3 regions of the Pseudomonas sihuiensis genome follow, and region 3 is predicted to be linked to each of the others. Evidence: predicted binding sites of a transcription regulator. Region 3 holds the regulator's gene; each other region holds the start of a gene.
What was found. The regulator FliA, encoded in region 3, starts transcription of late flagellar genes. The targets are predictions, from matches to a motif close to CTAAAGTTTNNNNNNNNNNNGCCGNTAA.

Region 1 (2,269 bases), 1.7 Mb from region 3:
GCGCACCGCGCTGCTCGAAGGCCTCGGCGTACAACTCGATGGCCGCATAGGCGGTGTAACAGCCGGCGCAGCCGCAGGCGGCTTCCTTGGCGTGCTTGACGTGCGGTGCCGAGTCGGTGCCGAGGAAGAACTTGACGTTGCCGCTGGTGGCGGCGTCGAGCAGGGCTTCCTGGTGCACGTTGCGCTTGAGGATCGGCAGGCAATAGAAGTGCGGGCGAATGCCGCCAACCAGCATGTGGTTGCGGTTGTAGAGCAGGTGGTGCGCGGTGATGGTGGCGCCGACGTTGGCCGAGGCGGCCTCGACGAACTGCACCGCGTCGCGGGTGGTGATGTGCTCGAACACCACTTTCAGTGTGGGGAAGCGTTCGACCACGCGGGTCAGGTGCTCGTCGATGAAGGCTTTCTCACGGTCGAACACGTCGATCTCGGCGCGGGTCACTTCGCCATGCACCAGCAGCAGCATGCCGACCTCGGCCATGGCTTCCAGCGCCGGGAAGATCTTGTCGATGCTGGTCACGCCCGAGTCGGAGTTGGTGGTGGCGCCGGCCGGGTAGAGCTTGGCGGCATGCACGAAGCCACTGGCCTTGGCCGCGCGCACATCCTCGGGGCTGGTGTTGTCGGTGAGGTACAGCACCATCAGCGGCTCGAAGCGGCTGCCTGCCGGGCGGGCCGCGAGAATGCGCTGGCGATAGGCGTCGGCTTCGGCGGCGTTGCGTACCGGCGGAACCAGGTTGGGCATGATGATGGCGCGGCCGAAGGTGCGCGCGGCATCGCCGACGGTGTGTGGCAGCACCGCGCCATCGCGCAGGTGAATGTGCCAGTCATCGGGACGCAGGAGAGTCAGGCGGTCGGACATGGAGGCTTCCAGGCGGGTAAAACGTGGCCGCATGTTAACTGAAAAGCGCCTGTTCGCGCTCGCGCCGACGCGACAATCGCACGTCGGGGGTCAAGTTTCCGTGCGCCTGACCGATACCCCTTGGGAATGCCGTGAACCGCCGTGGAGTCGACCGTGCGTGCGCCCAATTTCCTTCTGATCAGCCTGCTGGCTGGCATGCCCTTGTGCCTGCCAGCGCACGCCATCAGCTTCCAGACGCGGCTGGAGAAGGTGGAGTGGACGGTCGAGGGCGATCAGTTCGAATGTCGCCTGAGCCAGACCATCAGCAATTTCGGCAGTGGTGAGTTCGTGCGTCGTGCCGGCGAGCAGGTCACCTTCCGCCTCAAGGCCCGTGAACGCTGGATGGGCGCGGGTTCGGCGACTTTGCTGGCGGCGGCGGCGCCCTGGCAGCCGGGGCGCGGCGATATCAATCTCGGTGTGGTCAGCGTCGGTAATGGCGAGGTGCCGTTCAACAGCTCGCAGGAGCAGGGGGCGCGGCTGCTCACCGGTCTGCTGGAAGGGCGTAGCCCGGTGGTGCGCCATCGCACCCTCAATGGCGGCGACAATCTGGAAGTACGTTTGCTGCCGGTCAAGTTTCACAAGGCCTATGACGATTACCAGGCGTGCACCGCCAAGCTGCTACCGGTCAATTTCGATCAGATTCGCCAGGCGCAGATCGGTTTTCCCGGTGGCGGCATCGATCTCGATCCGATGGCCAAGGCCAAGCTCGACATCATCCTCGACTTCGTCAAGGCTGACCCGAGCATCAACAGCTTCCAGATCGATGGTCACGCCGACAACAGCGGCAATCGTCTGACCAATCGCGACCTCTCACGCCGCCGTGCGCTGGCCGTGCAGGAATATCTGGTGGCCGGTGGCGTACCGGTCGAGCAGATCACCATGCGCTTTCATGGCGAGCGTTACCCGCTGGTGCCAAATAACAACGAAGCCAATCGCGCCAAGAACCGCCGCGCGACCCTGCGCCTGGATCGCGTACCCGCGCCGGAAGTCCCGGTACAGAGCGAACCGCAGACCGCTCCACCGACCACCCCGGTCGATCCGGTCGGAAGCACCCCCTCCTGAGCAAAAAACGCTGACTCCCGCCGTCGCTTCGTCGTCACAAGCTGTCGCGCCCCTGTAAATTGGCCCGCAGGGCCAGTAGAATCACCGGTTTTACCGTACAACCCGTGGAGTGATGGCATGGCGGACGTCAAAAAGGTAGTTCTGGCCTATTCCGGTGGCCTGGACACCTCGGTGATCCTCAAGTGGCTGCAAGATACCTATAACTGTGAAGTGGTGACCTTCACCGCTGACCTCGGTCAGGGCGAAGAGGTCGAGCCGGCCCGCGCCAAGGCTCAGGCGATGGGCGTCAAGGAAATCTACATCGACGACCTG
Region 2 (2,269 bases), 2.4 Mb from region 3:
CGCGCGCCTCGAGGTCCACGGTGCGGTAGCTGTCGTAACTTTCGTTGAGGTTGTAGGCACTCATCAGAACATTCCGTAGGTCTGTTCCATCGCCGCCATGGTCTGCATGAGACCGGTGTACTGGCGGAGATAGCGGGCGTAGTAGGAGTCGTACTGCTTCTGGATGGTGTCGAGTTGTTGATCGACACGGCGCAGCTGGGTGTTGAGGGTGTCCTTGCGGTTGGTCAGCAGACCACCGGCGCTGCTGGTGTAGGCAGCCAGGTTCTTGTCCAGGGTATCGAGCAGGTTGCCCTTGTCGGTGAAGAGCTTTTCGAAACCTTCGGGGTTGGCTGCCACGGCTTTTTCAAAGCGCGCGTTATCGATGGTCAGCTTGCCGTTACGGTCGGCGCTGATGCCAAACTCGGTGAGGCTCGCCCCGCCAAAGGACGTCCGCACCAACTGATTGAGCATGCCTTCGATGGCACGCACGCTGGCATCACCGGCCAGGGCTCCACGACCGCCGCTCTCGCCGCCGCTGGCGGTGAGCGAGTCGAAACTGGTCATCAGCGCGTTGAAGGCGTTGATGAAAGACTGCGCCTTCTCCTTGGTGGCCTTCTGATCCTGGCCGACTTCCATGGTCAGAGGGGCATCGCCGCTCTTGTGCGCCTTGTTGAAGGTCAGGCTGACGCCATCGATGATGTTGTCGAAGGTGTTGCTGGTACTGGTCAGCTCGATACCGGTCTCGCCACCCAGACGCACGATGGCGTCCTTGGCCACGGACAGCTCCTGCCTGCTGGCCACCGCACCTTCAACCGCGGCATTGCCACTGGCGCTCAGGCTGATGGCCTGGTCGGCGCCAGTCTTCTCGCTGGTCAGCACCAGGTTGACCTGGCCATTGCTGCGTACCAGGGTCGCCTTGACGCCATTGTTGTCGCTCGCGCCGTTGATCGCTGCGGCCAGCTCATCGAGCGTGGCGACGGCTCCGAGGTCGACATTGAACGCGTCGCCGCCCTGGCCGATGGTCAGGCTGCCACTGCCGAGGTCGCCGTCCTGCAGCCCTTGCAGGGCAACCTGGCTCTTGCTGGCCAATTGCTGAACGAAAAAGTCGTAACTGCCGGCCACGGCCTTGGAGCCCACTGTAGCGCTGGCATAACCTTCCTGGCTGAAGCTCGCACTGTTGACCAACATGCTGCTGCCGGCCAGCTTGAGACCGCTGGCGGCAGTCTTGAAAGCCTTCAGTGCGGTATCCAGGCTGGTCAGGGCACTGAGCTGCGCCTTGTATGCGGCCTGGTTGCGGTTGGCCTTGGCCAACTGGCCCTGAATTTCGTATTGGGCCAGTTGGGTCGCCATGCTTTGCACGTAATCTGAATCGATAGCCATAGTCGGACACCCGTTTTCCTGTGAGATAGCAATAGCGGTGCCAACAGCTGAAACCCTTGATTTAGAGGGCTCTAGGCGTTCCGCCAGGTGAAAGATCCTTTCCGCTTGCACACTGCTGAACGACGAGCGGAAGGCCAACTTCCGCCTGCGTCGCGCTGGTGGCGGACGTACCGATTACAAAGGCGACAGCACAGGGGGGTGACTTAAGGAAAACGCCGCAGAGAGCGGGCAAACCACAGCATCAGCGGTGACGCGGTGCGCGCAGCGCACCCTACCGATGGCACCAGCCCCGTCCGCGGTACACGCATGCCCCGTAGGGTGCGCCATGCGCACCGGCGCCACTGCGCAACAACGGAAACACCAGAAATGCGCGAGCGCGCGACAGTGTTGCGGCGGGATATCCGCAGAAGGAGCGTAGCCGGCAGGCCTTGCCGAGCTATTCGCCGCCGACGGCGAAGTTCGGCAGGCTGTTGACCGGCTGACGGAAGTTGAAGGGAATGGACTCGACGGCCAGACCGACGTTGCGCTGCACCACGAAATGCAGGTGCGGGCCGGTGCTGTTGCCGGTGTTGCCGGAGCGCGCCAACAGGCTGCCGGTTTCCACCCGCTGGCCTTCACGCACGCTGACCGAGCCCTTCATCAGGTGCAGGTAAACGCCCATGGTGCCGTCGTCATGCAGGATGCGCACGAAGTTGCCGGCCGGGTTGTTGCCGCGGCCGCTCTGCTGGTTCTCGGTCTTGACCACCACACCACCGCGCGCGGCGACGATGGGCGTGCCCTCGGGCATGGCGATGTCCACTGCATAGCGGCCCTTGGGCGTGAAATGACTGTAGGTGCCGTTGGCGCCCTGGGTCTGACGGAACGGACCGCCACGCCAGGGCAACGGATAACGATGGATGCTCGGCTGCAG
Region 3 (2,269 bases):
CGATCGCGGACCTTGTTCAGCTCGTTGATCAGTTGCACCGCGGCGCCGAAATTACCTTGCTCAAGGCTATCGACCAGATCGCGGGCATTGTTTTTCAGGGTCGACTCAAGGTCACCCAGCGTGGAGTCATCATGTTCCATAGCACCCTCGCGGCTGACATCAGCCGTTGACCCGCTCGAAGATCTTCTCGATCTTTTCCTTCAACACCTGAGCGGTGAAGGGTTTGACCACGTAGCCATTCACACCGGCCTGGGCCGCCTCGATGATCTGATCGCGCTTGGCTTCAGCGGTCACCATCAGCACCGGCAGGTGCTTGAGGCGCTCGTCGGCACGTACGGCGCGCAGCAGGTCGATGCCGGTCATGCCGGGCATGTTCCAGTCGGTCACCAGAAAGTCGAAGCTACCGCTTTGCAGCATCGGCAGCGCCGAGGTGCCGTCATCGGCTTCCGCGGTGTTGGTGAAACCCAAGTCCCGCAAGAGGTTCTTGATGATCCGTCGCATCGTCGAGAAATCGTCAACGATGAGGATTTTCATGTTCTTGTCCAAGTCGACCTCCGTACAGTCCCAAACGTATTGCGCTTGCAACTACGTCCTTTAATCGTGAAACCGTTTTGCGCCTGCGAGTACGCCGCGTTCAGCCAGCACGCCATTCACTCAGCCGCGAGCGCAAACGCGCCGCGCACTGGCTGTGCAACTGGCTCACGCGTGACTCACTAACCCCCAGCACTTCACCGATTTCCTTCAAGTTCAGTTCTTCATCGTAATACAGCGCCAGCACCAGACGTTCGCGCTCCGGCAAACCGGCGATGGCATCGGCCAAGGCCGCCTGGAAGCGTTCGTCTTCGAGGTCCCGCGAAGGTTCGAGGTGAGTGTGTCCGGCGTCTTCGTGCAACCCGCCATGCTCACCGTCCTGCAACAGGTCGTCGAAACTGAACAGGCGGCTGCCCAAAGTGTCGCCAAGAATGCCGTAGTAATCCTCCAGACTCAATTGGAGTTCGGCCGCAACCTCGTGATCTTTAGCGTCCCGCCCGGTTCTTGCCTCAACGACACGAATGGCATCGCTGACCATACGGCTGTTGCGGTGCACCGAACGCGGCGCCCAATCACCCTTGCGCACCTCGTCGAGCATGGAGCCGCGAATACGGATACCGGCGAAGGTCTCGAAACTGGCACCCTTGCTGGAGTCGTATTTGCGTGAGGCTTCGAGCAGGCCGATCATGCCGGCCTGGATAAGATCATCGACCTGCACGCTGGCCGGCAGACGAGCCAGCAGGTGGTAGGCGATGCGCTTGACCAGCGGCGCATAGCGCTCGATCAGCTGGTGCTGGGAGTCCTGCGCCTGAGCCTTGTTGTACATACGAAGTCCAGAGGCTGCTGTCATACGGCCGAGTCTGCGGTCGGTTGTTGCACCAGACGCTCGACGAAAAACTCCAGATGACCACGGGGATTGGCCGGTAACGGCCAGGTATCTACCTTCTGAGCTATCGCCTTGAACGCCAGGGCGCACTTGGATCGAGGGAAGGCTTCATAGACAGCACGCTGCTTTTGCACGGCCTTGCGCACACACTCATCGTAGGGCACGGCACCGACATACTGCAGGGCGACATCGAGGAAGCGATCCGTCACCTTGGTCAGCTTAGCAAAGAGATTTCGTCCTTCCTGCGGGCTGTGGGCCATATTGGCCAGTACGCGGAAGCGGCTGATGCCGTGATCGCGATTGAGCAGTTTGATCAGCGCGTAGGCATCGGTAATCGAGGTGGGCTCATCGCAGACCACCACAAGGATCTCCTGCGCCGCACGCACGAAGCTGACCACCGCATCACCGATACCGGCAGCGGTGTCGATCACCAGCACGTCAAGATTTTCGCTGATGTCACTGAACGCCTGGATCAACCCGGCGTGCTGCATCGGCGTGAGGCTGACCATGCTCTGCGTACCGGATGCTGCCGGCACGATGCGCACGCCGCCCGGCCCCTGCAGCAGGACGTCACGCAGATCGCATTCACCCGCGATGACATCGGCCAGGGTGCGCTTGGGCGTCAGGCCCAACAGAACGTCGACGTTGGCCAAGCCAAGGTCGGCGTCCATCAGCATGACCCGACGGCCAAGATCGGCCAGGGCCATGGACAGATTGACCGACACATTGGTCTTGCCGACGCCACCCTTGCCGCCAGTCACCGCAATCACCTGTACGGGATGCATACCCATGTTCTTTCTACACCTTGTCTAACTTCGACTTGGCCCTACAGGTCGTTGGAAAGCACCTGTT

Region 1: a site for FliA is predicted at 946-973, ahead of BLT86_RS01250 (flagellar protein MotY). Genes of this name have one in related genera too.
Region 2: a site for FliA is predicted at 1,476-1,503, ahead of fliD (flagellar filament capping protein FliD). Genes of this name have one in related genera too.

The regions. Positions count from the first base shown of each region.
Region 1 is NZ_LT629797.1:237,716-239,984, forward strand. It holds gene pyrC (dihydroorotase) at 1-856, opposite strand, end outside; gene BLT86_RS01250 (flagellar protein MotY) at 1,010-1,957, shown strand; gene BLT86_RS01255 (argininosuccinate synthase) at 2,075-2,269, shown strand, end outside.
Region 2 is NZ_LT629797.1:4,323,192-4,325,460, reverse strand. It holds gene fliS (flagellar export chaperone FliS) at 1-64, opposite strand, end outside; gene fliD (flagellar filament capping protein FliD) at 64-1,359, opposite strand; gene BLT86_RS20345 (peptidoglycan DD-metalloendopeptidase family protein) at 1,796-2,269, opposite strand, start outside.
Region 3 is NZ_LT629797.1:1,908,914-1,911,182, forward strand. It holds gene BLT86_RS08995 (protein phosphatase CheZ) at 1-140, opposite strand, end outside; gene BLT86_RS09000 (chemotaxis response regulator CheY) at 160-534, opposite strand; gene fliA (RNA polymerase sigma factor FliA) at 635-1,381, opposite strand; gene fleN (flagellar synthesis regulator FleN) at 1,378-2,208, opposite strand.